One region of the Corynebacterium glyciniphilum AJ 3170 genome, then DNA from elsewhere that is predicted to be linked to it. Evidence: predicted binding sites of a transcription regulator. Region 1 holds the regulator's gene; the other holds the start of a gene.
What was found. Region 1 encodes LexA, which represses DNA repair genes until DNA is damaged. Its sites were predicted from a motif close to CGAACANNTGTTCG; they were not measured.

Region 1 (15,301 bases):
GACACCGGTAGTCCAACTCGCCGGGAGCAGCGGTCGAACAGACGCGTCGTCGACCGGGTCGAGTTCCCTGTCCATCGATTCCGATGTCGCCTGTGAATCGTGCACCGTCGTCTCCCCTGCCGACAAGATCGGACTGACCTGCGGATCATCGATACTGCCTCGGCAGTGAATCCGCCATCCACCCTCCTGCTCTGCCGGAACAACATGGCGCCACATCCCACCGTTACGGAGTGATTCGGTGACATATACTCCGCTCACATCGACCGCGTTGTCGTACAACTCGCACAGTACCGTGTCGAGTACATCCGAAGTAGGACCGCGAAACGGCCATGCATCGGAAGCGACGACAATGATCGCTGCTTTTGCGCCGGGCATATCGTAAACCGCCCCGCACAATGCGTCGGTGCCGGCAGCTGCAGCCTCCGGGACAAGATCGGTCCGGACGACGGGTCCGACAGACTCGAGGCGCTCCTGATAGTAGGTCAGGCCGATGAGAACAACACTGGTCGTCGGAGTGAAACCGAGGAGGCCCGGCACTGCCGCGATGAGCCCGCCAGGGCCGCTGTCTATGACGACGGGCGTGCGGGAGACCCGGGATTCGCGACGGCCTCCGGCGCCGGGAATTCCAGGACCGCGCGATCTGTTGTGCTGTGTGGAAGTCATGGTGACATCCTCCACCGGAGAACCGTCCGCGATTCTTCTGCTCCGATGGTTCAGCCAGGAGCATGTGGACAATCCGCACCCTGTGGAGATCCCCTGGTGCGGGAACGGCGACTGGTAGAGTAGATCCACTGCGTCGCACGTCAGTGAAGGGAGCACACGCACATGTCCGACAGCAATCGTATGTACGAACTTGAATACCCCGGCCCCTCGGCTCAGTCCGCCGACGGTGAAGAAGGTCTGTCAATGGTCATCGCTCTCCAGGGGTACGCCGACGCCGGCCAAGGAGTGCGTCAGGCAAGCCAGCACCTCCTTCAGGCACTCGACCACTCAGCGGTCGCCACTTTCAATGTCGACGAGCTGATCGACTACAGGTCACGTCGTCCCGGTGTCACTCTCGACCGCGGACGGGTCGTGGACCGGGAAAACCTGGCACTGACCCTGTACCGCATGGAGGATTCAGACGGCCAGCCGTTCATGCTGCTCGCCGGACCTGAACCGGATCTGCGATGGGAGGCTTTCAGCAGGGCTGTCGCCGAACTCGCTTCACGCTCCGGAGTCGACCGCGTCGTTACGTTCTACGCCGCACCGATGACCGTGCCTCACACTCGGCCGCTGATCGTTACGGCGCATGGGTCGGACTCCTCCCTGACCCGGGATCTGCGCACCTGGGAATCACGGATGATCATTCCAGGCGCCGCGATGCTGGACGTCGAACTGTTGTTGTCGCGCGGGGGTCTCTCCACTCTGGGGCTAACCGCCCACGTACCCCACTACATTGCGGCATCCGACTACCCGGAAGCCGCCTACGGCCTACTTCACACTCTCGAGTCCGTCGCCGATCTCAACCTGCCCTTGCGTGCCCTGGAAGCTGACATGGACAAGGTTCGCCAACAGCTGGCGGACCAGGTCGATGACTCGGCGGAGATCGCCTCGGTCGTCGGTGCTCTCGAGCGGCAGTACGATGAAGACCAGTCCCGCCAACGCAAGCGGAAGGACAATGCACTCCTTGCTCCCGGTCAAGAGGTACCGTCGGGTGAGGAGATCAGCGCCGAAGTCGAGCGTTTCCTTGCCAGCGCCGTCGACTCGCCCGAGGACATCGACAACGAGGTCGACGGCAATGGTTCTGAGAGCGATACCGAAGACGGCCAGCACCCTACAGACGAAGACCCCGACAACCGCGACAGGTAACAACACAGGTGACGACACCCGCAACTGACTCCACGCTCTCCGCGCTCCTGCCCGACCTCGATGAAGTACCGGAGAGTCTGGTCGACGACGCGGTGCTCGAGTCCTTTCTGGCGTGGGCCCGCGACCGCGGGCTCTCTCTGTATCCCGCCCAGGAGGAGGCGTCGGTAGCTCTTGCCTCCGGCGACAACGTGATCCTGGCGACCCCGACCGGGTCCGGCAAGTCGTTGGTGGCCACTGCAGCGCACTTCATTGCTCTGGCACACGGCCAACGTACGTTCTACACTGCACCGATCAAGGCCTTGGTCAGCGAGAAGTTTTTTTCTCTCTGCGAGATCTTCGGACCCGCGCATGTCGGCATGATGACCGGTGACGCCACAGTCAACGGTAACGCTCCCGTCATCTGTGCGACAGCAGAGGTGGTCGCCAACATCGCGCTCCGCGACGGCGCTGCAGCGGATATCGACCAGGTGGTGATGGATGAGTTCCACTACTATTCGGAGCCGGATCGGGGATGGGCCTGGCAGGTGCCGCTTCTGAGCCTTCCTCGGGCGCAGTTTCTCCTCATGAGCGCGACTCTGGGCGACACGGCGTGGTTGGAAGAAGACCTCACTCGCCGCACGGGTCGCGCGACAACACCGGTAACCGGAACCGTCCGCCCGGTGCCGCTGGACTTCGACTTCGTCTACTCACCGGTTCACGAAACACTGCAGGAACTTGTCGACGCGGGAAAAGCGCCGGTGTATATCGTCCATTTCTCCCAGCGTGACGCTGTTGAACGCGCACAAGCGCTGACCAGCATGACTTTCGTCGACAAAGAGCGGAAAGCAGAGATCGCCTCTGCCATCGGTAACTTCCGCTTTACCTCCGCCTTCGGCAAGACACTGTCCGGACTTCTGCGCAAAGGGATCGGCATCCATCATGCAGGGATGCTGCCGAAGTACCGGAGACTGGTCGAGAAGCTCGCCCAGCAGGGGCTGCTCAGCGTAATATCCGGAACTGACACTCTCGGCGTGGGCATCAATGTACCGATCCGCACGGTGTTGATGACCGGGTTGGCCAAGTATGACGGAATCAAACACCGAATCCTCAAATCCCGCGAATTCCACCAGATAGCAGGACGCGCGGGGCGCGCCGGCTATGACACTGAAGGCACCGTGGTGGTGGAAGCACCGGAACACGAGATCGAGAACTACCGTCTCCGTGAGCGTGCCGGATCGGATCCGAAGAAGCTGAAGAAACTCCGGAAAAAGTCAGCTCCGGAAGGACGGGCTACGTGGACGAAGTCGACGTTCGACAGGCTCACCACGGCGGAGCCCGAAGAACTCGTCAGCCAGTTCCAGATGTCACATTCGATGTTGATTAACGTCGTCGCGCGAGACGAATGGACCTACACTGCATTGAAGGGGCTCCTACGGGACAATCACGACACCCGTACCAAACAGAACCGGGACATTCTGACAACCATTGACCTGTACCGCGGGCTGCTGCGTACCGAGATCGTCGAAGAGTTCGAGGCTGATACCCCGTCTGGGAAGGACGCACGGCTGACCCGGGAACTCCAGCGGGATTTTGCCCTCAACCAGCCCCTGTCGCCTTTCGCTCTCGCCGCTTTCGATCTCCTCGACCCGGAATCCGACACCTATACGCTCGACGTAATCAGCACCGTCGAGGCCATCCTTGATAATCCGAATCAGGTGCTGACCGCGCAGCAGCGAGAGCGACGTGGACAGGAAATTGCGGCGTTGAAGGCCGAAGGGGTCGACTACACCGAACGAATGGCCATCGTCGAAGACATTACCTGGCCGAAACCACTGGAAGAAGAGCTCGAACAGGCCTACGACATCTTCTGCGAGTCCAATCCCTGGGCGGCAGAGTTCGATCTGGCACCGAAATCGGTGGTCCGGGACATGATTGAGAAAGCCATGACATTCTCCGACCTGGTCGCCACCTACTCGTTGGCACGGTCAGAAGGTGTGGTGCTGCGGTACCTCACGGATGCCTGGCGGACTCTCTCGCACACCGTTCCGCCGGAGCATCGCAGCGATGAGCTCGAGGACATCATCGTCTGGCTCGGCGAACTCATCCGCCAGGTTGACTCATCGTTGGTTGACGAGTGGTCTGCGATGGCGGACCCGGACAAGCCGGTCACCGAAGAACAGGTGGCGGAGCACGCCTTCGGCGTCGACGATCCGACCAAACTCAGCTCGAACCCCCGGGCCCTACGTCGTATGGTGAAGAATTATTTCTTCCGGCATGTGGAGCTGTTCGCCTTTGAGAAGGAGAAGGAGCTGGCGGCAATGGACGACTACCTCGCCGATCCCCCGGACTGGCCTGGAGCGATGGATGCCTACTTCGACGAATACGCCGATATCGGGGTCGACGCCGGGGCACGTTCTCCTGACATGGTCATCATCACTGAAGAACCACAACAATGGAGAGTTCGACAGATCCTCGACGACCCCGATGGCGACCACGGTTGGGCGTTTGAAGGCGTCGTAGACCTGGACGGCTCGGACGAGGCCGGAGAGGTCCGACTCAGTGAGCTCCGGGTGGTCCAGGGCTGAGACGGGTCTCCAGAACGCTCTGATTTGCTCCCATACCCGATCCGAACGCGTCGGTCACGATACTTCCGATGGTTCTGAAGGCATCGTCCCGGTTGGAGCTGGAACGGTAGCTCAGGTTAACTGTCCTTCCCGCTGTCGCGGCACCACCGTCGAAGGTCGCCAAAGCGACACCGGGGCGATCGCACTCGGCTGCAACCGCACTGATCGGTACCAGTGTGCAGCCCAGACCTCCGATGACACACTGAACCACGGTCGACAGGCTCGCCGCCCTGGTGACGGCCCTGGCTGGATCGACGGTGAGCGACGCTGAGCGGCACAAGTCCAGCACCTGGTCGCGGAGACAGTGCCCGTCATCCAGCAACAGCAGATCGAGGGCGTCCAGCTCATCAAGGGCCAGGTCACGTCGGCCTGCAAGGCGGTGGTTTTCCGGAAGCACAAGGACAAACTCTTCGCGGTAGAGCTCAATCTGTTCGATGCCGGCGCCTGCTACAGGAGATGCGACAACTACAGCATCCAGCCCGCCCTGGCGAAGAGAATCGACCAGGCTACTCGTCTTTTCCTCGACGATCTTCGGCTCGAGTTCCGGCGCCACCGACGGGAGCGACTGGAGGAGCGCCGGCAGGATGAAGGGAGCAATGGTGGGAATGATCCCCAGCGCCATGGAACCGGCGAGCCCACCGTGAGCTCCCCGCGCATGGCTGATGAACGTGTCAAGACTATCGAGGGTTGCCTGCGCATACGGCAGCAGATCCCGTCCGACGTCGGTGACGATGACCTTCCGGGTGGACCTCTCAATCAGCTGGACCCCCAGACCGTTCTCCAGGGCGGCCAGGCCCTGCGACAACGAGGGCTGGGAGATCCCCAGCTGCTGGGCTGCGGCGCCGAAATGTCCGTGTTCGGCAACGGTGGCGAAGGTCCTGAGTTGCGCGATCGTCGGCCGGTAATCCTTATTGACCATGCCTATGACTTTACATTATCTGCGAAAGGTAAACCTATCCACGAATCTCGATAGGCGTTCGCTATTGATCCCTCCGCATCAATCAGTTATACCTTTGCACAAGTTCTGGATTCATGGCATAATCGACCGTGCTCAAGACAACAACGAGCGTCCGAATTTCACGACCCCAGGAGGCATGACCCATGTCCATACTCACCGTCGGTGACCAGTTCCCCGAGTTCAATCTCACCGCGCTCAAGGGCGGCGACCTGCATGAGGCGAACGCCCAGCAGCCGGACGACTACTTCGAAAACGTGAGCCTCGACAAGTACCAGGGCAAGTGGAAGGTCGTCTTCTTCTACCCGAAGGACTTCACCTTCGTCTGCCCCACCGAGATCGCGGCCTTCGGCAAACTGGATGACGAGTTCCAGGATCGCGACACGCAGATCCTCGGCGGGTCCACCGACAACGAGTTCGCTCACTTCAACTGGCGTGCAACCCACCCCGAGCTCAAGGGTGTCCCGTTCCCCATGTTCGCTGATGTGCGTCACGACCTCATCCGCGCCTTGGGTGTCGAGAACGCCGACGGCGTCGCGGACCGTGCCACCTACATCGTCGACCCCGACAACGTCATCCAGTTCGTCTCGGTGACCCCGGATGCTGTCGGCCGCAATGTCGACGAGGTCCTGCGTGTCCTCGATGCACTGCAGTCCGAAGAGGTCTGTGCCTGCAACTGGCAGGCCAACGACCCGACCAAGAACATCAACAAGATGGACGTCGTCCAGGAGGCGCTGAAGTAATATGTCGATCGACAACCTGAAGTCCGGTCTGCCCGAGTACGCCAAGGACCTGAAGCTCAACCTCAGCAGCCTCGCACGCTCCACGGAGCTGACCGAGCAGCAGTTGTGGGGTACCTTCGTCGCCTCCGCGGCGGCATCCCGCAACGACCAGGTTCTGTCAGAGATCTCCGACGAGGCCAAGTCACACCTGTCCGACGAGGCCTACGAAGCTGCACTCGCTGCAGCGTCGATCATGGCGATGAACAACGTCGCCTACCGAGCCCGCGGCTGGCTCGGGGACGACTACGCGCAGGTCCGTATGGGACTGCGGATGAACGTCATCAGCAAGCCGGGAATCGAGAAGGTCGACTTCGAACTCTTCTCGCTGGCCGTGTCGACCATCAACGGTTGCGACCACTGCACCATCGCCCACGAGAAAACCGTGCGCGATGAAGGCCTGACCAAGGAGCAGGTCTTCGAAGCCGTCAAGATCGCTGCCGTTGTCCAGGGCGTCGCCCAGACAATCGACATCGAGGACGCACGCTAGAGCGTCGCTGTCTGCCCGTCGCACACTGGTGTGCGGCGGGTTTTTCCAGCTCCAGTGGTAGAATCGTCGGGTGGTTTCCGACGAAGACAATCCAGGTGGCAGCAGGCCGAAGGGCCGCAAGAGGGGTCGGGGGCGCCAGCGAGGCTCGAAAACAGGAAACGCTCCCCGACGGAGCATGCGGTTGAACCTCACCGAGAACCTCTCGTTCCCCGAATCCCTTCCCGTGTCGGCCCGCAGGGACGAGATCATGACGGCGATCAGGGACAACCAGGTCGTCATCGTCGCCGGAGAAACCGGATCCGGGAAAACGACACAGATACCGAAGATGTGTCTCGAACTCGGACGCGGTGCGGACAAGAGGATCGGCCACACCCAGCCCCGGCGTATCGCCGCGCGCAGCGTCGCCGACCGTATCGCCGATGAACTCGGTGAGAAGGCCGGCGAGCCCGGTAGCCGTGTCGGTTACAAGATCCGCTTCGACGATCACATCCACCGGTCGACGGCGGTCAAGCTGATGACCGACGGCATCCTCCTGGCCGAGATCCAACGTGACCGGCTGCTGAAAGCCTACGACACGATCATTGTCGATGAAGCACACGAGCGCAGCCTGAACATCGACTTCCTCCTCGGCTACCTGCGGGAACTTCTCCCTCGACGCCCCGATCTGAAAGTCATCATCACCTCGGCGACGATCGACCCGGAGTCGTTCGCCACACACTTCGCCGACGCACACGGCACCCCCGCACCGGTGATCGAGGTCTCTGGCCGTACCTACCCGGTGGAAGTGCGTTATCGTCCGCTGACCCGCCTGGTGGAAGAGCACAGGAGTGGCGCGGACACCACGGCATTCCGTGAGGTCGAGACCGATCCGCTCGAGGGTCTGCTCGAAGCCACCCGTGAGCTCATCGCCGAAGGGCCGGGAGATATCCTCTGTTTCTTCTCCGGTGAGCGCGAGATTCGCGACGCAGCAGATGCACTGCAGGACGAGAAGTTCCGTGGCGTGGACGTCCTTCCGCTTTTCGGTCGTCTGTCGGCAGCGGAACAACACCGTGTCTTCTCCCCCGGTAGTCGTCGCCGAATCGTGCTGGCGACGAACATCGCTGAGACCTCACTCACGGTCCCTGGTATCAAGTACGTGATCGATACCGGTTATGCGCGTATCTCGCGGTACTCACACCGCACGAAGGTCCAACGTCTGCCCGTGGAGGAGATCAGCCAGGCCTCTGCGAAACAACGCTCCGGCCGGTGCGGCCGTACATCCGACGGTATCGCGATACGTCTGTACTCCGAGGAAAACTTCGAAGCACGACCGGAATTCACTGATCCGGAGATCCTTCGTACGCACCTCGCCAGCGTCATCCTGTCGATGGCAGCACTCGACCTCGGCGACATCCGGAAGTTCCCGTTCCTCCAGCCGCCGGACTCCAAGTCGGTCCGTGACGGCGTGCAACTTCTCCAGGAGCTTGGAGCGCTCGACACAGCCGGTAAATCGACGTCAACCCCGTCCCTGACCGACACCGGTCGAGACATGGCGCGCATCCCGACGGACCCCCGCCTGGCGAAGATGCTCTCTTCGGCTCATGACAACGGGGTGCTCGAGCAGATCGCCGTCATAGTCGCGGCGTTGAGTATCCAGGACGTCCGCGAACGTCCTGCGGAACACCAGGCCCGTGCAGACCAGCTCCACGCGAGGTTCTCCGCGAACTCTGACTTCATTTCCGTGCTTACGTTGTGGAACTATCTGCAGGCACGCCGCCAGGAGCTCTCGGGCAACAAGTTCCGCAGATTGTGTCGTGACGAATTCATCCATTATGTCCGCGTACTCGAGTGGATGGACCTCGTCCGACAGCTCTTCACCGTGATCCAGGAGCTTAGGTGGTCGATCCCCAATGTCCGTCATTTCCGCGAGCTGACCTTCGACCTCGGAGGGGACCAGGGCTCACCCGTTTCCCCCGACGAGACCGGAATCCATAAATCTTTGCTGGCCGGTCTCGTCACCAACGTCGGCATGCGACAGGGAAACTCCCGTCAGTTCACGGGGACCCGCAACACGTCCTTCGTGATCCATCCGTCCTCGCATCTGGCGAAGAAGCCGCCCCAGTGGGTGATGGCCGCTGAGCTCGTCGAAACGTCACAGGTCTTCGCCCGGACCGTGGCACCTGTGGTGCCGGAATGGATCGAGGAAATAGCACCACAGCTGATGCGGTACTCCTACGCTGAGCCGTTCTGGTCCAGTAAGCAAGGAGCCGCCCTAGCGGTCGAGAAGGCATCGATGCTCGGGCTTCCCGTCATCAGCGACCGGCGGGTGAACCTGTCCAAGACCGATCCTGAAGGCGCCCGGGACATGTTCATCCGGAATGCGCTCGTCGAAGGTGACTGGCGCACCAACCACCGCTTCTTCCGGCATAACCGTGAACTCCTGGACGAAGCCGGCCAACTGGAGGACAAGGCACGTCGTCGGGACATCGTCGTTGACGATGAGACAATCTACAGCTTCTACGATGAGCGTCTTCCGGCGAACATCGTCTCGGCCCGACACTTCGACTCCTGGTGGAAGAAGGCCCGGCAGAAGAATCCGCACCTGCTGGACATGACTCCTGAGGCCCTCATCGGTTCGGATGGCGGAGCCGCCCAGGCCCGTGAGTTCCCCGACACGTGGCGTCAAGGGTCAATGGAGTTCGACCTGACGTACGTCTTCCGTCCGGGAGACCCGGCGGACGGGATCACGATGCGCATTCCACTTCCCTTGCTGGCAGGCGTGACCGACCGCGACACCAAGTGGTTGGTCTCCGGTATGCGCGAGGAGCTTTGCGTCGCTCTGATCAGGACCCTGCCGAAACCATTACGGACATCTGTAGTCCCGGCGGCCCAGTTCGCCCGTGCTGCGCTGGATCGCATGGCCCCCTATGACGGCCCGGTCGACCAGGCGCTTGCTGACGCACTCCGCTCTTTGGGAGGCACCGGGATCGGCGCCGCCGACTTCGACTGGGACCGGGTGCCGGCACACCTGCGCATGACATATGCGGCGGTGGACCGGCGCGGCAAGGTCATTGCGGCGTCCAAGGATCTCGGTGATCTCCAGGAGAGACTCTCCGGCGAGATCACCCAGTCGATCGCGTCAGCTACCGCGCGCTCATCGCACGGGCACGGCCCGTCCAACCCCAGTCCCCGTGATTCCGCTGCCCATCAGCAGTCGGGAAAGAGGAAGAAGGACCAGCGGAGTTCTGCAGGGGGAGGCGGAATACTCGCCCGATCGGAGAACTGGACAGCCGAGGGAATCGGAACGATACCCGAGTCCGTGGAAACGGTGGTGGACGGTCAGACGACGTCCGCCTACCCTGCGCTCGTTGCAGCCACCCCGGGGAGCCGGGACGGTGTTGTTCTCAAGGCATTCCCGACACCCCAGGCGGCCGCCGGACAACAGTTCTCGACTGTCCTCGAGATGATGGTGGACGCGTGCCAGGTGTCCACGAAACAGACGGTCAAGGGGCTGCCGCTGCGGCAGCGCGTCGCGGTCGATACTTATCCTCACGGCGGTCCCGATGCTCTGGTCGATGATTGCCGTGTCCTCGCGTGCCGCGAGTTGATGAACCGCTTCGGCCCGGTGATCCGCGACCCGGAACGCTGCGCAGAAGCTGTGACGGCAGCACGCGAGAAAGGACCGGGGCTGGTCCGGCAGATCTTCGTGGCGATCTCCCCCGCAGTCCTGGCTGTCTCTGATATGTCGCAGGAACTGGAGGGCTGGGACGGCGCGGCGATCGACGAGATGAGGGGGCAGTTGGATTTCTATCTCGGCCCCCATCGTGTCGCGAAGAACGGAGTAGAGAATCTACGCCATGTGCCGCGCTATGTGGCCGCGATGAAGTCCCGGCTTTCAATGATGGAGTCTGACCCGGACCGTGAAGCGGCGCTTGATGACCAGGTCAGGGAGTGCACGGAGGCCATTGCCGAGACCCGGAAGCGACTCCCTGCCGCGCGCGCAGCGTCTCCCCAGTTCAAGGACGTTGAGTGGTTGGTCGAGGAGTTCCGGGTGTCATTGTTCGCCCAGAACCTGGGAACCTCGCGACCTGCCAGCGCAGCGCGGGTGAAGAAGGCGCTCGCGAAGATCCGCTGACTTATTCAGCGGCGTCTTCTCGACGCTGACGGAGGGCCCGGATCTCCGTCTCGAAGTCCTCGGTGGACCGGAAGGACTTGTACACCGAGGCAAACCTCAGGTACGCAACTTCGTTGAGGTTACGCAGCGGCTCGAGAATCGCCAGGCCGATATCATCCGCGGCCACCTGCGAACCGTAGGACGCACGAAGCGACTGCTCGACGTCGTGTGCGAGTATCTTGAGGTCGTCCCCGGAGACCTCGAGTCCCTGACAAGCACGCCCCACACCCCTGATGACCTTGTCGCGGCGAAACTCTTCGGTCACGCCGCTCCGTTTGGTCACCAGGAGCACTGAGCGTTCGAGTGTCGTGAACCTGGTTTTGCATGTCAGGCATTCTCGTCGACGACGGATAGCTGAGCCAGATTCGACCGTACGCGAATCCACCACCCGGGAGTCTTCGGAGCGGCACGCGGGACAGAGCACGGCGTTCTCCCTTACAGAGATCAGTGGAACGGGACGGACCCATATGCTACCCCTGGAGCCTTCCCCTGCCGTTGCCCGGTCAGTAGACCGGGATCACAACCTGTCGCGTGGACTCCGCACCGGCGTGGTGACCGTCATCCGCGCCGATCTTGTCGATGTCGTTGAGGGACGCAATTCTCGCCACCGCGTCACCCACCGATGCACCCGGGACGTGCTCTCTGGCGATATCCGCCAAGCTGGCGTTGTCCCCGACCGTGACCGTCGCAGTCCTGGCAGGTGTGACAGCCTCCTCATTCGGACCGGTCAAAACCGGTGACGCGGCGAGCATCACCACCAGCGACGCGAGAGACACCAACGTAACGCCCGGAGAACCGAGGACAGAAGACATACGGCGACGTACTCGGCGCGCCCGAGAACCTGTCTCGAACGGACGTTCTTCACCGGTCGCGCGGAACCGCCGACGCTCCACCTGAGCCGCTGACGGATGTCGCACCGCACCATGCCCCCACGTGTTCGATCGCCCCGTCTCGACCACACGTGTCCACTCCGGACGACGGTAGACAGGACGACGGTCAACGCCCCGGGGATTACGTACCGATATCGTGTTCATGACAACCCTCTTTCCGTGAAAACGAACCTGACTTGCGGAATCTGACAGGACCATGACAGCACCGCAGCCGGACATCGTCTCGCATGACGGTCAGTATCTTCGTCCATGTGTTCGAACTTCGCTCTATGTGCCAGACGGTAGCACGGGTGTTCGAAGAAGTCCACAACTTCCGCGACACTTTCGAACACCCTGATGAACAATGTCGGTTCGGTGATGTACTGTCGAACCCACGATCGGTACAACGAGACCAGGAGTAGGTCAGATGGCAGAGAAACAGAAGTCCTCCACGGGGGTAGCTCCGGGAAGCAAGAAACGTGCCGCCCTAGCAAGCGCGGGAGCAAGTGGCGACGACAAGGGCAGGGAGAAGCTCTCCGACCGCCAGCGTCGCATCATGGACGTCATCAAAGACGCCACGCGGTTCCGAGGGTATCCGCCGAGCATCCGCGAGATCTGTGACGCTGTTGGCCTGAACTCCACGTCATCAGTGTCGTACCACCTGCGGGAGTTGGAGAGGAAAGGTTATCTCCGACGGGAGGACAATAAGCCCCGCGCCGTAGACATCCGGGATTTCGAGGATGAGCCGGCTTCCCGGCCGGGCCCTAAACCTGCGGCCACGACCGGCCCGGACGGGATGCCCTCCCCTTCGTTCGTTCCCGTGGTGGGACAGATCGCTGCCGGTTCACCGATCCTGGCTGAGGAACACGTAGAAGCTCACTTTCCACTGCCGCAGGAGCTCGTGGGCAGCGGCGAACTGTTCCTTCTGCAAGTCGTGGGAGAATCCATGCGCGACGCAGGTATCTTCAATGGCGACTGGGTGGCGGTGCGGTCGCAGAAAGTCGCCGAACTCGGCGACTTCGTCGCAGCGATGATCGACGGCGAGGCGACGGTCAAGGAATTCCAGAAGGACGGCAACGGTGTCTGGCTACTCCCCCACAATGATCTCTTCGAACCGATCCCCGGTGACAATGCTGACATCCTCGGCCGCGTCGTCGCCGTACTCCGAAAGATCTGACCGCGCTCCCCTGCGATCGCCTGACGACGGATATCGGAGCTCCGGTGTCGGGGCCCGACATCCGTCGGAGTGAAACTAGAGGCCGAGGACCGCCGCAGCGGCAGTCTTCGCCTCTTCGGCCCCATCGGCATCGAGCGCCGCCGCCGCCATTTCCCGGCAGACCGCGAAGTCGATCTCACCAAGCTGAGCGCCCACCGCCGCCAATGCCGGTGGAGCGGCTGACAGGGACGTAACCCCGAGCCCCGCCAGAACGCACGCGAGTATCGGGTCGGCAGCTGCTTCACCGCAGACCCCGACCGCGGTGCGAGTCACTGCACCAGCACGACAGGTCGTGTGTACCAACCTCAGCACCGCTGGCTGCCACGGATCTGTCAGATGGGCAAGGGACGCCGACATACGGTCAGCTGCCATCGTGTACTGGGTCAGGTCATTCGTACCGATGGAGACGAAGTCCAGATAGGGCATCATCTTGTCTGCCATCAACGCCGCAGCGGGAACCTCGATCATCGCACCCGCGACAAGTCCCCGCTCATGGCACAATGCAGCAAACCACTGCGCCTCATACACCGTTGCCACCATCGGCGCCATGACCCAGGTCTGCGCCGACGATTCCTCCCTGCCGGATTTCTTCAGCGCCAGTGCGATTCCGTCGAGCTGACGCTCCAGCAGCTCCTGATTCGTGCGTGCGATACGCAGGCCGCGAACACCGAGTGCCGGGTTCTCCTCACTCTCCGCCATCACATAGGGCACCGGCTTGTCCGACCCTGCATCCAACGTGCGGATGACCACCTTGCCCTCTGGGAAGGCGCTCAACACTTCCGCATACCGATCCGCCTGTTCCTCGACGGACGGTTCTGTCGTTTCGCTGAGGAAGCCGAGTTCGGTCCGGAACAGCCCGATGCCTTCTGCGACCGATTCCGCTGCCTGCCTGGCGGCGGCACCGTCCTGCACATTGGCGAGCAGTTGAACCCGGTGACCGTCCGCAGTTTCAGCCGGTCCGTGCCATCCGCGTACCTTCGAGGCGAGTTCTGCAGCTGCAGCTACCCTTTTCTCGACATCAGCCGGGTCCACCCCGGTCTCCACGGTTCCCACGGCGGCGTCAACCAGTACCTCGGTTTCCGCTGCGATGGAGCGCAGGTTGACACCAATAGCCACAATGCAGGGGATATCCAGCTGACGGGCAATGATCGCGGTATGGCTCGTCGCTCCGCCTTTCTCTGTGACCACGGCAACGATCAGTTCAGGGTCAAGAGTAGCGGTATCGGCTGGGGCAAGGTCATCGGCGAACAGGACATGGGGAGAATCGACGTCGGGGATGCCCGGTTCGGGTTCTCCTCGGAGCTCGGCGATGACGCGGTCGCGGACGTCCATCAGGTCAGTGACCCTCTCGGCCATCACACCACCCGCCTTGAGGAACATCTCGACAAAGTCATCCGTAGCCTGTTTGACCGCGTAGACGTTGGTCTGACCCGCATTGACGGATTTTCGGACCTTCTTGGCCCATGCGCGGTCCTTTGCAATGGCGACCGTGGCTTCAAGCACCTGGCGTGCATTGCCCTCGACTGTCGCAGCACGTGCACTGAGGCGCCCCGAGACGGTGTCGACGGCCCGGGTGAACGCCTCGAACTCTGCCTCTCGTTCCCCCTCGGCGACCGTCTTATCCGGCCCCGGCAGCTCCGGACGGTCCGTTACCCAGGTCACCGGCGCGAAGACCGTGCCGGGAACCACTGATTTTCCCTTCAGGATGACGGGCTCACCGTCGGTGGAAGGTGCGGAGGATTTCGTGTCTGCCATAGTGTCTGGTCTCCCACAAATATTCAGAATGGACATCTGAAAGGACATCGGTTGACGTATTAGGTTGACGTCCACAGTACCCTCTTCTCCCCCTCTTTTCGGGGCCCGCCGGGGCCACCCCCGTCGGACTCCCCACCCCCGAATCGAGGTTCGCACCCCCTCGACCCCATACAATGCACATCATGAACTCAGAGGAACGTCGCCGCCAGATCGCGTCACTGACCGCAGTCAACGGGCGTGTCACCGTGGTCGAACTTGCGGAGCGTTTTGCCGTCACCCCGGAGACCATCCGGCGTGACCTGACCGTACTCGACAATGACGGTGCCTTGCACCGGGTCCACGGCGGGGCGGTACCCACCAATACGTTCCAGACCCGCGAGACGCCGATCGAGCTACGCAGCACCACCTCGACCGAGGCGAAGATCCGGATCGGGAGAGCGGCGACAGAACTTCTGCCGCGGACCGGGACTGTGTTCCTCGACGCCGGCACCACCACCGCCATGCTCGCACACGCCATCGCAGAGGCAGGCCGCCCCGACGACAACCCGTACCGGAACCTGACGGTACTGACGAACTTCCTCCCTCTCGCCGTCCGCTTGTCGGCAGCGGGACTATCTGATGTCCAGTTGA
Region 2 (15,301 bases), 400 kb from region 1:
CGCCGGAGCACCGGCGGCAGTTACAAGGTCCGCAATGTGACGGTGTCGCCGACAGCGGCGCGTGAGGTCGGTCCCGGCGACTGCGTGATCACACGCCCGTCCTCCCGGCCCTCGACCGCGACTTCCAGGCCCTCGTCTTCGAGGGCCTTTGTCGCGCTGTCCACTGACCGCCCGATGACGAAGGGCACCCGGACCATGGTCGATTCCCGCAGTGTGACAGTCGTTGACTCGGCTGGATCGACCCGGGTTCCTGCCGAGGGCTCCTGTGCGGCGATATCGCCGCGCGAGACGGAGGTGTCGGACACTCCGTCGCCGGCACCGGGAGACAGGCCAAGGTCACGCAGTTCGTCGGCGGCCTCGTCGGCGCTCATGCCTTCCAGGTCAGGTACCGTGATCGCGTTGGAGAGGATCAGGGTGACAGCGGAGGAACCCGGGACTTCGCTTCCAGCGTCGACGTCGGTGCCGATCGCGTCACCGCCGTCGACGTCCTCGTCGAATCGGCGCTCGACGTCGCCGACCTCCAACCCGGCGGATTCGATCGCCCGCCGCGCCTGACGTTCGGACATACCGGAAACGTCCGGCACCTTCACCGGCCTGGCACCTTTGCTGACCTTGACGGTGACCTCTGTTCCTGTGTCCACGGTCTGTCCTGCCCGGGGGGTCACCTCGGCCACGATGCCGGACCTGACGTCGTCGGAGTACACGGATTCACCGACAGTCCAGGTCAAAGTCCTGTCGGACAATTTTGTCTGGTAGGCGGAGAGGTTGTCGGTCGCTCCCGGGGTGGGCACGGTCGGGCGACCTTGGGACACAAGGACCGCCACGTCATCGCCGCGTAGCGCGCGTTCGCCGGCGTCGGGATCTGTTCCGGTCACAGTCTCTTCCGGGTCATTGTCGGAATAGACTTCGCTGACGGTGGCGGTGAATCCTGCGGCCTCGACTGCCGCACGGGCGCCGGACACGTCCTGGCCGAGGACCTGGGGAATCTCACCGTACCGGCCGGAAGTCACCCACCAGCCTGCGACGGCGACGCCGATCACCAGGATGACGAGCAGGATCCCCCAGATCAGCGTGGCTCCGCCGCCGCGATTCGTCAATGGCCGGGAGCGAGGCGGTGTGCGCTCCTGAACGGGGGGCTGATCATCATGGAGGTGGCGGGGCTCGGGGGGATAGTCGGGGTCGGGGGTGGGCGATACCTGCGGAACGAGGTTGGTTTCGGCGGTGTGGGCCGCAGGGAGGTCGTCGCGGGTCTCGGTGGTCCCGGCGGCGAACATGCTTGTGGCCATGGCGTCGTCGTCCCAGCTCAACCGGTCCGAGACGACGGACCCCTCCAGCGCGCGGTGGACGGCGCTGGCGGTGGGTGCGGGGACCTGGAAATCGGGAAGACCGAGATCCCGGCGGGTGTCCCGGACTGCGGCCAAGAAACCGCCCCCGTCGACGAAACGTGCGGCCGCGTCCTGGCGAGTGGCGTGGACCACCAGATCGTCGAGTTCGGGGGGGACCCCGGCGATGAGGGTGGACGGAGCGGGAACCTCGTTGTCGAGCCGCATCAGCGCGGTCTCTTCGGGCGAAGAACCCCGGAACGGGGTCCGTCCGGTGAGAAGCTCGAACAACAGGATCCCGGCGGAGTAGACGTCGCCCTCCGGGCCGACATGCCCGCCCCGGACCTGCTCGGGGGAGAGGTACGCGGCGGTGCCGATCACGGGGCCACCAGAGGTGACGTCGCGACGAGACGCGCGGACCAGTCCGAAGTCGGCGAGTTTGACCTGGTGGTCATCGCGGATGAGGACGTTGTCCGGTTTCACGTCACGGTGCACCATCCCCTCCTCATGTGCCAGGGCGAGTGCTTCGAGGACCGGCCCCATCACCGCCAGTGCCGCGTGGGGTGGCATGGGGCCGCGCTCGCGGAGGAGCTCGCGCAGCGTACCTCCCGGTACCAGCTCCATGACTAGGAACACATGGTCCCCGTCCGGGCGGTGGTCGACGCCCTGATCGAAGACGTTGACCAGGCAGGGGTGGTTCAGGCGCGCCACGGCCCGTGCCTCGCGTTCAAACCGGGCGCGGAACGCGGGCTCCCGGGCGAATCCCGGATCAAGGACCTTGGCGGCGAGGTCGCGGTCCAGCCTGGTGTCGACGCAGTGGTAGACGACCGACATTCCTCCGCGGGCGATTGTCTCGCCGATGCGGTACCGGTTGTCCAACAGGTCTCCCGGGCGCAACTGGGATTCCATGATGTTCGACCCGCCTCCTTTCATTTACGGCTACCGGGGAAGTATACGGGGCAGTCCAGGAAAGTCGGGAGGACGGGATAGGGTGGGTGCCGTGAGTACGAATAACAACAGCGACAATCCTGACGTCACCTCCGGGTCCGACCACGCCGCCGATGGTGCGGTCGCGGGACGCGAGCTTACGTCCCCAGTGACAGGGCTCCCGGCCGGCGAACGGGTCTTCAACGTCCCCGAAACCGCAGAACTGCTCGGCGTCCTGGTGACCCGCATCATGGATGACCTCAACAGTCACCGCCTGGTGGCGGTACAGGTGGACGGCGTCCGGCAGATCCCTGCGCGGTTCTTCACCGATGCCGGTGAGATCAACCGCTTCGTGCCCGGTCTCATCGCCCTGCTGGCGGACGGAGGTTACTCCGACGAGGAGATCCTGGAATTCCTGTTCACCGAGGACGGGTCATTGCCGGGGCGCCCTGTCGATGCGCTCCATGGCCACCTCGCCAGGGAGGTCATGCGTCGCGCCCAGGCGATGGCCATCGCCTGAATCCTCGCCTGAATCCTCTGCTGACTCGTCGGAACGTCCGGAGGAGTCTTTGAGGCATGTGGTGGCGGCCCACCACATCACCACTCCGACGACGATGAGCCACCACAGTGAGTAGAGACGGTTGTTACCGCCCCCGTCGAAGGTCATGGACATGACCATCGACAACCAGGCCACGACAATCACCGCCCTGCGGTCGCGGACCCAGACCCCGAAGAGCGCCAATGGTGCCATGTAGTACCACGGCAGGACGACGGCATTGAGCACACAGGTCACCGCATAGGCGGCTGTCGCACCGACCATTGCGTCCCGCGGGCCGCGACGCCAGATGAACCAGCAGACCACGAGTGCGATCAGCATCAGGGCCATGGTGACCGGCCGGAGGACCGCGACGATCTCGTTGAAGTAGATCTCCTCGTTGATCAGGCTCAACGGGCGCACGAGGAAGCCGGCGAGCAGCGATGCCAGGGAGAGGGGGTTGATGACCTTGGTGTTCCCACTGATCTCGGCGACCCAACCCCAGGTCTGACCGCTTGCCCAGGTGATCACGACGACGGAGGCCAGCATCACTACAGCGGAGCCCAGTCCACCCAGCAGTATTGTCGCCAGACGGGCGGGTGTGAACTGGCGGAGATCGCGGAGGATCTCGCGCACGCGACGACGGGGGCCGTCCTCACCCGGCAATATGCCGGCACGTCGCGCCACGAACACCCAGACCAGGAACGGCAGTGCGAAGAGTGCGGTCGCCTTCAAGGCGACGCCGGCGCCGATCAGAGCGGAACCGTAAAGCAGGCCGCGCACCGGTGCGGCCCGCAGGCCGAGGAGCAGTCCGGCGCAGACGAGGGCCATCATGGTGACCTCGTTGTGCATGCCGCCGATGAAGTGGATGACGGCCAGGGGATTGGCCACACCGATCCATACGGCCAGGTGGGGCGAGGACCCGAGGCGCCGGGCCAGGCCGGCCACCGCCCAGACGAGGACGGCGAAGCTGGCCAGCGAGAGGATCTTGTAGACGATGATCCCGGCGGTGATGTTGTCCCCGATGATCCGAGTGATGCCCTCGCCGATCCACAGGTGAAGAGGACCGTAGGGGGTCGTCGTGTTTCTCCAGTCTCCGCTCACCTCGAAGAACATACGACCGGGATTGGCGGAGGCACCGACGTCGTAGGCGTTGAGCCCGTCCCGGGCGAGGGTGCCCTGCATCAGGTAGGAGTAGATGTCACGGCTCATCAGGGGCCCGGCGAAGAACAACGGTGCGACCCAGGCGATGACCGTCCGGTTTCCCAGTGTTTCGCCGAGTCGGACGATGCGACCGCCGATCACGATCCACGACAGGATCATCAGCAGGATGGCCACCCACATAAACACGACGACGATCCCGTAGAGGTGGCCGAAACCCAGGTTCGACCATCCCAGTTCCTGGAGGACACCTCCGCGGTTGCGGGTCGCGCCGACCGAGTGGGAACACACCGCCAACAGGACTGAACCGATCACCCCGAGCAGGATGGCGCGGCGACGCGGCATGTCGCGGACCCGGGCTGCGATCGTTGTCAACACGGTTCAGCTCCTCCGCTCGGTGAGCTGTTCGGCGACGGTGACGAGTTCCTCTGTGACCGATGCGCCAAGTCCGCCTCGACGCAGGGTCCCTATGGCGCGGTCGGTGAGAGACCGAATCCGTGCGGTGGTGTCGTCAGCGGCTCCGGAGTCCACGATGATTGCACGGAGGTCGTCCACCTCTGACTCAGACGTGGCGGTGCCGATGCCGGCCCGTAACCGTGCTGCGGCAGCAGGGTCGGTGGCGTCAGCGGCGCGGAGCGCCGTCGCCGCCAGGTATGTCCGTTTCCCGGAACGGAGGTCGTCGCCGGAGGCCTTCCCGGTGACCACCGGGTCACCGAAGACCCCGAGGTAATCGTCCTCCAGCTGGAAGGCGATGCCGATGTCTCGACCTGCGGCCCGCAGCATCTGTACCGTCCGCTCGGGCGCGTCAGCGAGGGAGGCCCCGAGGTGCAGAGGTCGTTCCACGGTGTAGGCGGCGGTCTTGTAGGTGTTGACCTTCGCCGATGCCTCAGGATCTTCAGAACCGCTGGCTTCCACGGAGATGTCGAGCATTTGCCCGGCGATGACCTCCGTGCGCATCGCGCGCCAGGGCGTGCGCGCACGCAGCAGGGACTCGGCGGAGATCCCGGAGTCGGCGAGCATGTCATCTGCCCAGGCGAAAGCGAGGTCACCGACCAGGATCGCCTGACTGACACCGTAGTCACCGGCGTCACCGTGCCACTGGTCGCGACGGTGCCGAGACTCGAATGCGCGGTGGACGGTCGCACGCCCACGCCGGGTGTCCGAGTGATCGATGATGTCGTCGTGTATCAGGGCGCACGCCTGTATGAACTCCAGGGAACTGACGGCGGTGATCAGGCTGTCGGCGTCGGTCACGTGGTCGAGCCGCCCGCCCCCGCCTTCCAAGGCGGCGCGGACACCTGCCCAGGCGAAGAGAGGGCGGAGCCGTTTGCCTCCGACGACGAACCCCGCGAGTTCGCTGATGCCCTGGGCGATGACAGGATCGATGCCGTCGAACTCCGCGTGCCGGGCAGCCAGGAACTCCGTGAGGGTGTCGTCGACGACGGGGGGGACGTCGGTCAGCGGAGCGTCGACGTGCCAGGTCTTCATCGGGGCGGCGTCGGCCATCGGTGGGTCCTCCGTAACTAGGTGGGGGAGCGCATTCGCGTCCGGTTCAACCCAATAGTAGGGACCGGGGTGAGGAAAGCAGACCTCGACCTGCCGGACGCGGGGGACGGTCTTCTAGGATGGGGCCCTATGGTCAATGAAATTCACCGCCCCGCCCCGGCGAGCCTGCAGGTCGCCGTCGCAGACACCCTCAAGTGGGGTACGCCTGGACGCGTGCCTTTTTCGGTGGAGTTTATGCCCCCTCGTAACGATGCTGCAGAGCAGCGTCTCTGGTCCGCCGCAGAGGCGTTTCACGACCTCGGCGCCAGTTTCGTCTCGGTCACCTACGGCGCCGGGGGATCAAGCAGGGAGCGGACGGAGCGGGTGGCGTCCCGGTTGGCGGTGAAACCGTTGACCACGTTGCTCCATCTCACCCTGGTCGACCACAGGGAAGAGGAGCTCCGGGACATTCTGCGCGAGTTCGCGTCGTTGGGTCTGACGAACCTGTTGGCGTTGCGGGGGGACCCGCCCGGCGACCCGATGGGGGACTGGACGCCGGTCGACGGGGGGCTCAATTTCGCTCACGAGTTGATCGAACTCGTGCGGTCCATGCCCGAATGCGTCGACTTCGACATCGGCATAGCGTCCTTCCCCGAGGGGCACTACCGCGCCGGGAGCCTGGAGGACGATACCCGTTATACACTGCAGAAGCTACAGGCAGGGGCGAGCTACTCCATTACCCAGATGTTCTTCGACGTCGACCATTACCTCCGGTTACGGGACCGACTGGCAGCGGCTGACCCCGTGCACGGCGCGAAACCGATCATCCCTGGTCTGATGCCGATCACCTCGCTGAAGTCGGTGCGTCGCCAGTTGGAACTGTCCGGGGCCTCGCTGCCGACGGATATCGACGAGCTGTTGACCCGTGCGGCCGCCGGCGACGAAGTGAAGAATGCCGCGGGGATCCGTGAAGCAGGTATCGAGGTCACGTCGAGGATGGCGGAGAGACTCATTGCGGAGGGGGCGCCCGACCTGCACTTCATGACGATGAACAATGTCCGCGCGACCCAGGAGGTGCTCCATAACCTGGGAATGGCGCCTGCGTGGGGCCCCGAACTGGGCCAGGACATGGTGCGCTAAGGTCCCTCGTCACTCCCTCGTGAGGGCAAGGATGCCGAAAGGGCGGGGGTCGGAGCCGAAGCGGAACCCCCGCAGGACATCCCGGAAGCCGGTGGCACGGTAGAGGGACCATGCGGCATTGGCTTCGCCGTCGACTTCCGGGGTGGAGAGCAGTGAAACCGGTCGGTGGAGGTGGGGCAGCAGCGTGCTGAGCAGCCTCCGCCCGATTCCTTGTCCCTGGTGGTCAGGGTGAACGTGGACTTCGGAGATTTCGTCGTAGTCTGCGAGCAGGGCGTCGGCGGCGTCGTTGCTGAGTCCCGTGGAGACCAGGCCGCGATGGACTTCCCTGTACCACCAACTGGAACGGTCGCCCGGAAAACCATAGGCCACCCCGACTGCGCGGTGCCCCGAGTGTCCGGGGTCCGGAGCGGATCGGGTCGGGTGAGACAGTGCGACCACGCAGCTGAATCCTGGTTTCCGGGAATTGTCCAACCACAGCTGTCGACGCTGGTGGAAAGTCTCCGGAGGGTACGACATCGCCCTCAGGTGAATGTCGACAAGCTGGTCGATGCGGCGGACATAGTCCTGCACCGGGAGGGTGCACACGCTGATCTGGTGGTCGTCGGTCACTTCTCCATTGTGGCAAACGGGGCGGCGGAGCTGACACAAACGGGCAAAATAGAACACATGTTCTATAGGGTGGCGTCGTCCGGCTTTCACGTCCGGGGGCCTTCGTATGGTGAAAGGCGTTACCACGGGTCAGTGGACGGGACGGTCCGAGAAGGAGGCGGTCATGGCACAGGGAGCTACCGGCAGTGTTGCCAGGATGAGCAGGTCGCATAAGGGCGGGGCCGTTCCGCCGGAGACATTCGTGATCGAGGCGGAGCGACTACTTGAGCTCAGCCGCACTGATCTCGTGCGTGAGGAGCGGCTGACCTGGGCGTACCGTGCTGCGCTCCGTGCTGCGGGTGCGGTCATCCAGTTTGCCAGGAAGAAGCGGCGACGGTTACCGCCGGGAAGCGCCTGGGAAAAGGTGCGGGCGCTCACCGGGGACGAGGAGATGGAGACCTGGTGTCTCCGTTTTGCTCCCCATGCCCGGCTGGTGGCTCAGGTGGAGATGGGGCTGGTTCCTGAACTGTCAGAAGAGCAGGTGACCGAGGTGTACCAGGATGCCTGCAACTTCCTTGACGCTGTCCGTGGTCGCGTCGGCTACCTGCCTGAGGTTGCGTGACAGGCGGAGGGTGGTCCTGGGGTAGGATTAATGGCATCAGTACGGAACTTTTTCCGCTCATCGTGCGTTGAGACGGTAGAGACAGAACATCCGGTAAATATCGACACCCGACACCTCAGGGGAGGACGATCGTGGCCCTTTCAGAACAGGAACGGCGCATGCTGCAGGAGATCGAGCAGGCGCTGATTGCCGACGACCCCAACCTTGCCAGGCAGGCCGCGGGAGACGGGCCGGTCGGCGGTGGCTTCAGTATTGGAATCCGCTCGGTAGCGGTGTTTCTCCTCGGTGTGTGCCTCCTCATCGCCGGGATCGCACTGTCCCAGAACAGCCTCTGGTTTGTCGCGCTCGGGGTCGTCGGATTTCTCGTGATGTTCGGCGGGGGGTTGCTGGCCTTCCGTGGGGCCGGGTCATCGGGCTCCGGCGCCGGGAGATCCGGCTCACCCTCCGGGAAGTCGGGCCCCGGCCCGAAGAGTGGCGGCGTCGCCGACCGCATGGAGGACAGCTTCCGCAAGCGGTTCGAATAATTCACCGCGAGGTGCTGTAACCTCGCCCGCCGTACGCGCCGACTCACGGGCGGGCTCCGATCATCGATCGGAGCCCGCCCGTTTTATCATGCCCGACGACCTGTCGCCCCGATGCTCCCGTAGTCCCCACAATGCCCCACCGGGCCCCCACGGACCGGTCGAGGTGTGCGGAAAGGTCCCGATCCTCCCGACATTCGCGACAGGGGTGACAAAAAGTCCCCACCTTCCCCCACTATGCTTGAATTCATATAATCACAGTTCAGAACGGTGATGTCCCCGGACATCTTCCATCAGGATGACGTGTTGTGCGACTTTTGTGGCCTTCTGTGGCTTGTGGGCTAGTCACTGTGGTTGGAAGTGGGGTACTGTGGGGCGCACTGGGGCAGATTGGTCCCGGGACAACTTCACAGAGAACGCATACGGCAACAATGTCTCAGATGTCCGGATGACCGGGGAAGGGGGCCGACATGTTCTTCGGCACCTTCACCCCGAAGCTCGACGACAAAGGTCGGTTGACCTTGCCTGCCAAGTTCCGCGAGCAGTTGGCGGACGGGCTGGTCGTCGTCAACGGTCAGGACCACAGCCTCGCTGTCCACACCAAAGCGGAGTTCCAGGTGCGTGCCGCGAAAGCAGCGGCAGCGTCACGGGCGAACCCGCAGGCGAGGGCATATGTCAGGAATCTGGCGGCGAGTGCCGATGAACAGGAGCTCGACAAGCAGGGGAGGATCACCCTCTCTGCCGGGCACCGGAGTTACGCGGGCCTCAACAAGGACTGCGTCGTCATCGGCTCGGTCGACTTCATCGAGATCTGGGACGCTGCCGCCTGGGAGGCCTACCTGGAGGAGCACGAGTCCACTTTCGCCGACGGTGATGACGACTCGCTCGCCGGGATCCTCTGACAGGCGTTGTGACTGCCGTATGCCCCCGCGACGCCGGTGGGACTGTGTGCCGGCCCTCATCTGCGCGGACGACCTTGTTTTGATGTACTTCCCCGACATCAAACGGGCCCGTGCAGGTGAGGCCCTGTGTACAGTCCCGGCGGCGTTGTGATGACCACGTGAACGGGACCGGACAACCGCCCCTGAAGAAAGGACCTCCTCGATGACCGTCGCCGATGACGACAAGAACGCACGCGTCTCTGGCGAGCACGGGCATGTCCCGGTCATGCGCGACCGCATGGTGGAGCTCGTCGGTGAGGGGGTGACCTCGTCCGAAGCGCTGGACATCCCTGTCATCGTCGACGGGACGCTGGGGGCGGGAGGACACACCGAGGTTTTTCTCGACAGCTTCCCCCGGGCAGTGGTCGTCGGCCTCGATCGTGATCCTGCCGCGCTCACGCAGGCACAGGAGCGTCTGGCGCGTTTCGGTGACCGGTTCCTCGCTCACCGCACCAGGTTCGACGGTCTCGGGGAGGCGCTGGACACGCTGGTGGATGAAGGAAAACTTCCGGAGTCGGTCCGGGAGGTCGGTGTCTCGGGATATCTCTTCGACCTCGGAGTGTCGTCGATGCAGTTGGATCAGGCGGACCGTGGTTTTGCTTATGCCCAGGACGCACCGTTGGACATGCGGATGGACCCGGACCTGCCCACCACTGCGGCGGACATCCTCAACAACTACGCACACGGGGACCTGGCCCGGATCCTCAAGTCCTACGGGGATGAACGTTTCGCGGGGAAGATCGCCTCGGCCGTCCTCCGGGAACGGGAGTCGGAGCCGTTCACGACCTCCGGACGCCTGGTTGAACTGCTCTACCGCACGATTCCGGCAGCCTCCCGGCGCACCGGGGGACATCCCGCCAAGCGCACATTCCAGGCCCTTCGCGTGGAAGTGAACGCCGAGTTGGATTCTCTGGCTGCCGTCATTCCCGAGGCAACGGCACGTCTCCATGTCGGAGGCGTCGCGGTTTTCATGAGTTACCAGTCCCTGGAGGACCGCATCGTCAAGAAGGCTCTCACTGACCTGACGGTGGACCACACGCCGGCGGGACTACCGGTCGCGCTGCCCGAGTACGCCCCAGATTTCGAGCTTGTCACCCGAGGCTCGGAGAAAGCCTCCGAGGCGGAGATCGAGCAGAACCCGCGGGCGGCGCCCGTCCGGGTCAGGGCAGTCCGACGCATTCAGCAGACACACCGAGACGCACAGCGAGGAACCAGATGAGCACCGCCACCGCAGCCCGTCAGCGCACCCGCCAACGCACCAGCGTAACCGGGAATGACGATCACAGGTCCGCCGTCGTCACTCCGGCACCCCGTCGTGAGGATCCCCGCCGCACCCACGCCAGTCCGGTCCGGCGGCGAGGTTCGAGGCAGCAGGTGACGGTTCGGGGACGTCGAATCGCCGTCCCGTCCGCCGCTGAGCGCTCGGTGGTGCGGACCTGGGTGGTCCTACTCGCTCTGTTCGTCGCCGGAGTTGCTTTCGCCATGTATCTGTCGGGAAAGACGACGGAACAGTCCTTCCAGCTCTCTGAGGCTGAAGCAACGAGCACGACGCTGTCCAATGAACTGGAGTCGCTGCACCGCGATGTGGAGGATGCGTCCTCCACTCAACGCATCGCGGCTGAGGCATCGCGTCTGGGAATGGTCGTCCCCGGTCAGGCGGGCGTCCTCAACGTCAACGGTGACGACGTCAACGAACTCCGCGCCGCAGACCCTGAGGCAACCCTGCCGGTCACGGACATCAACGGTGACGTCCGGGCGCAGCGCCCGACCAGTGACCCGGAGGCTACCGGGCAGGTCCCGGGGCTGGCTCCGCAGGCGCTGGACAACGGAGGCAACGGGCGCGACAACCCGGACGGTGACTCTGTGGCACCGGCCGGCGAGGCGCAGCGTGGTTCCGACTCAACCGGCGAACTTCCATACTGACGGCGCAGCCGACAAGACACGCCCGGCGTCCAATGCCCCGGGTGCGGTGCCCGTGCTAGGACAATGGACGGGATGAATCGACCGGGTCTCATGTCCGGTCGACAGGATCATGCGGTGAGCATCGTGGAAGGGAGAGGTCACATTGGCCGAGGACAGGGACCGAAGGCAGTACGCCGGACGTGACCCCCGACCTCAGCGACCCTCGCGTCCCTCGCGACCGTCGTCCCGGTCCACCAGGTCAGGGGTTCCCGGGAACTCCTGGCAGACTCTCGACATCGGTGCCGCCAGTTTCGGCAAGCGTGGTGCCGCGGTGCTGATCATTGTCGTCGTCCTGGTCCTCGCACTGCTGCTCAGACTGACCTGGGTACAGCTGGTCAAGGGGCCGGAGTTGTCCGCGATGGCCAGTGAACAGCGCACGGCGGTGATCACCGAGCCGGCCCATCGGGGCAGTATCGTCGACAGGAACGGCCAGCGGCTCTCCTACACCATGGAGGCTCGGTCGTTGTCGGTGCACCCCCACCTTCTCGAGTCCTTCATGGAGGACCGTCATGAGCTTGATCCCGAGAGCGTCTCCGCACCGGAGGAACGGATCGATGAGATCGCCGAAGGACTGCCGGAGTTGCTCAATGAATCCGACAACCAGACCGACCCCGATGCGGAGTCTGAGTCGAGTTCGGGTTCCGGGTCCTCATCCGACGACGCTGACGGGGTAAAAGCCGACGACATCCGGGACAAACTCACCGCCGATTCGACCTACGAAGTCCTGGTCCGCGACGTTGATCCTGATGTCGCGGAGAAGGTCTCCGAGGAATACCCGGAGATCACCGTGGAACGACAGGACATCCGCCAGTATCCCAACGGTGCCGTGGCGCAGAACGTCATCGGCAAGATCAGCCGTGACAATGAGGGCCAGTTCGGTCTGGAACTGTCCCAGGATTCCCGATTGCAGGGCACCAATGGTTCGCGCACCGTCGACGTCGGGGCGAACGGCCTCGCCATCCCCGGTTCGACCCGCGACCGACACCCGGCCGTCGACGGCGACGCCTACGAGCTGACCCTTGACCTGGAGGCCCAGACCTACATTCAGCAACTGGTACAGCAGGCCAAGGACAGGTCCGGCGCCGAATCGGCCTCCGCCGTGGTGCTCGACGCCACGAGCGGCGAGGTGGTCTCGATGGCCACCTCGGACACGATCAATCCCCAGGGCAACATCGACGAGCAGCTCGAGGACGGCAAGGTCTTCGGTAACCGGGTTGTGCAGGACGCCTACGAACCCGGGTCGGTGGCGAAGGTGATGACCGCCGCGGCGGCCATCGAGGACGGCAAGACCACCCCGGACGAGGTGCTGCAGGTCCCGGGCAGTATCGACATGTCCGGTGTGACGGTCAAGGACGCGTGGGACCACGGGGTGGTGCCCTACACCACGACAGGTATCTTCGGTAAGTCCTCTAACGTCGGCACGTTGATGCTGGCGGACCGCGTGGGTGAGGAGAGCTTCTGGGACTACGTGCAGAAGTTCGGTATAGGCCAGGCCACGGATCTGGGCTTGCCCAGTGAGACCAGCGGGTATGTTCCGGATCTGTCGCAGTGGTCAGGTGGTACCTTCGCCAACCTGCCGATCGGGCAGGGCATGTCGATGAGTCTGCTGCAGATGGCCAGTATCTACCAGGCGCTGGCGAACGACGGTGTCCGGGTGACACCGAGCATCATCAAGTCGGTGACCGACGCCGCCGGCAATGACATCCCGCAGGACGAGCCGGAATCGGTGGAGGTGGTCTCGCCGGAGACGGCACGCACGGTGGTCGACATGTTCCGCGCGGTCAACCAGTCGGATCCGACAGGAGTCCAGCAGGGCACTGCGCCGACTGCCGGTATTGAGGGATACCAGACCAGTGGAAAGACAGGCACCGCCCAGCAGATCGACCCCGAGACGCGGGCGTACTCTAACTCCGACTACTGGATCACCTACGCCGGGATCGCTCCGGCGGACGACCCCCGCTTCGTTGTCGCCATCATGCTGGACGACCCCGAGCGCGGGACCGACGGAAGCGGTGGTCAGTCCGCCGCACCGCTGTTCCGGGACATTACGTCCTGGCTGCTTGACCATTACAACGTGCCGCTTTCCCCGGAGGCAGCACCCCGACTGACGCTGGAGGCGCAGTGACCGTGAAACCACCCACCCTGTCCGCACTCGCGGACCTGACCGGAGGGCGTCTTGTGGCGCTCGGTGAGTCAACCGTTCCCGGTGGGGCCGGAGACGTCCTCGTGACGGACGCCGCGATCGACGCGCGCTCGGTGGCGGTGGGCGGTATGTTCATGGCGGTGCCGGGGACCCGTGCCCACGGGGCGTCCTTCGCCGGCCAGTCGGCGGGCAGCTGCGTTCTCACCGATGGAGACGGACTGAAGGTGCTCCGGGCGGACGGTGTGCAGACCATCGCACTGGTGGTCGACGACTGCCGTGCCTGGCTCGGACCAGTCGCCGCCGAGATCCACGGACATCCGTCGCGGTCGATGACGGTGATCGGTGTCACCGGTACCAGCGGTAAGACGACCACGTCGTACATGATCGAGCGGATGCTGCTCGACGACCACAGCGTGGGCCTCATCGGGACCACCGGGACCAGAATCAACGGCCGCGCCGTCCCGACATCCCTGACCACACCGGAAGCGCCGACACTCCAGGGGCTTTTCGCCCGTATGCGCGACGAGGGGGTCACCCACGTCGTGATGGAGGTGTCCTCCCATGCCCTGGTGATGGGCCGGGTGCGTGGGGTGGACTTCGATGTCACCGGTTTCACCAACCTCAGCCAGGATCACCTGGACTTCCACCCCACGATGCGGGACTACTTCCAGGCGAAGTCACTTCTCTTCACCGTGCCGCAGGATCCCGGTGGGGTACTCCCGGCGTCCGTCGTCTGCGTCGACGACGCGTGGGGACGGGAACTGGCGGAGACGCTGGACGACGCAACGACGGTGACGACCACCGGCGTGGCACCAGCGTCATGGTCGGTCGACTCGGTCGAGATCGGGACCGACGGTGTGCAGCATGTGACGGTGACGCATCCGGAGGCCCCGGGGCTTCCCGACCGCCCTTTCAGTTTCCCGCTCTCCTTGCCGGGGGTGTTCAATGTCGCGAACGCCGTCGTAGCACTGGCATGTGCCGGACAGGCCGGTATCGACGTTCCCACTGCGGCGCCGAAGCTCGGCGACCTCCACGTTCCCGGCAGGATGCAGGCGGTGACCGTCGGTGAGGGTGACGCCCGCTACCCGCGGGAGTTCCTGGCACTGGTCGACTACGCCCACAAACCCGGCGCCGTGGCCGCCGCGCTGACGACCCTCGCGGACCAGTTGGACCGGGCGGGACACGGGGGCCGCATCGGCGTGGTGCTCGGCGCGGGAGGCAACCGCGACCACGAGAAGCGCCCATTGATGGGGGCTGAGGCGGCGAAGGGTGCGGACCTCGTGATCGTCACCGACGACAACCCCCGCGATGAAGAACCTGCGGACATCCGTACCGAGGTTCTCGCCGGAGCCCGGGACATCGCAGACAGTCGGGGTGTCGACCTCCGCGAGATCGGTGACAGGGCCGACGCGATCAGGGCCTCAGTCACCTGGGCCCGTCGGGGCGATATCGTCATAGTCGCCGGCAAAGGCCACGAGACCGGACAGATCGTCGGTGACACCGTCCTCGAGTTCGACGACGTGGCCGTACTTGCACAAGCACTCAGGGACCGACAGGACAGACAGGAACCGACACGATGATTGAGATGACAAGCGGCACCATCGCCGAGGTCACCGGAGGACACCTGGTCGACGGTGCCACGGCAGAGACTGTCGTGACCGGGCCCGTCGAGTTCGATTCACGACGGATCACCCCGGGCAGCGTCTTCATGGCGCTGCCCGGTGAGCGCGTTGACGGACATGACTTCGTCCCGGGAGCACTGCGTGACGGGGCGGCACTGGCCATGGTCGGACGTCCCGTCGGGCAGCCCTCGTTGCTCTGTGAGGCGACCGAGGACTCCGTCGATCCGGTCGCGGGTTCAGCCCAGCGCAATGCGGCCTACCTCGAGAACGACCCGGAGGGTGTGGGCGAACGTGTGCTCACCGCGGTCGGACGTCTCGCCCGCTACAACACC

Region 2: CGLY_RS09845 (SAV_6107 family HEPN domain-containing protein) is a predicted target of LexA. The motif match lies at 7,230-7,243, and genes of this name have one in related genera.

Annotation. Positions count from the first base shown of each region.
Region 1 is NZ_CP006842.1:1,686,161-1,701,461, reverse strand. It holds gene CGLY_RS07985 (DUF4192 family protein) at 1-663, opposite strand, end outside; gene CGLY_RS07980 (PAC2 family protein) at 826-1,851, shown strand; gene CGLY_RS07975 (DEAD/DEAH box helicase) at 1,860-4,415, shown strand; gene CGLY_RS07970 (hydrogen peroxide-inducible genes activator) at 4,387-5,373, opposite strand; gene CGLY_RS07965 (peroxiredoxin) at 5,556-6,152, shown strand; gene CGLY_RS07960 (carboxymuconolactone decarboxylase family protein) at 6,154-6,678, shown strand; gene hrpA (ATP-dependent RNA helicase HrpA) at 6,854-10,792, shown strand; gene nrdR (transcriptional regulator NrdR) at 10,794-11,255, opposite strand; gene CGLY_RS17375 (hypothetical protein) at 11,335-11,865, opposite strand; gene lexA (transcriptional repressor LexA) at 12,128-12,877, shown strand; gene ptsP (phosphoenolpyruvate--protein phosphotransferase) at 12,953-14,671, opposite strand; gene CGLY_RS07930 (DeoR/GlpR family DNA-binding transcription regulator) at 14,854-15,301, shown strand, end outside.
Region 2 is NZ_CP006842.1:2,089,750-2,105,050, reverse strand. It holds gene pknB (Stk1 family PASTA domain-containing Ser/Thr kinase) at 21-2,231, opposite strand; gene CGLY_RS17560 (Rv2175c family DNA-binding protein) at 2,419-2,769, shown strand; gene CGLY_RS09865 (alpha-(1->6)-mannopyranosyltransferase A) at 2,683-4,323, opposite strand; gene CGLY_RS09860 (polyprenyl synthetase family protein) at 4,327-5,451, opposite strand; gene CGLY_RS09855 (methylenetetrahydrofolate reductase) at 5,581-6,570, shown strand; gene CGLY_RS09850 (GNAT family N-acetyltransferase) at 6,580-7,179, opposite strand; gene CGLY_RS09845 (SAV_6107 family HEPN domain-containing protein) at 7,343-7,780, shown strand; gene CGLY_RS09840 (DUF3040 domain-containing protein) at 7,912-8,304, shown strand; gene mraZ (division/cell wall cluster transcriptional repressor MraZ) at 8,772-9,203, shown strand; gene rsmH (16S rRNA (cytosine(1402)-N(4))-methyltransferase RsmH) at 9,406-10,461, shown strand; gene CGLY_RS16765 (hypothetical protein) at 10,458-11,165, shown strand; gene CGLY_RS09820 (peptidoglycan D,D-transpeptidase FtsI family protein) at 11,440-13,329, shown strand; gene CGLY_RS09815 (UDP-N-acetylmuramoyl-L-alanyl-D-glutamate--2,6-diaminopimelate ligase) at 13,332-14,927, shown strand; gene CGLY_RS09810 (UDP-N-acetylmuramoyl-tripeptide--D-alanyl-D-alanine ligase) at 14,924-15,301, shown strand, end outside.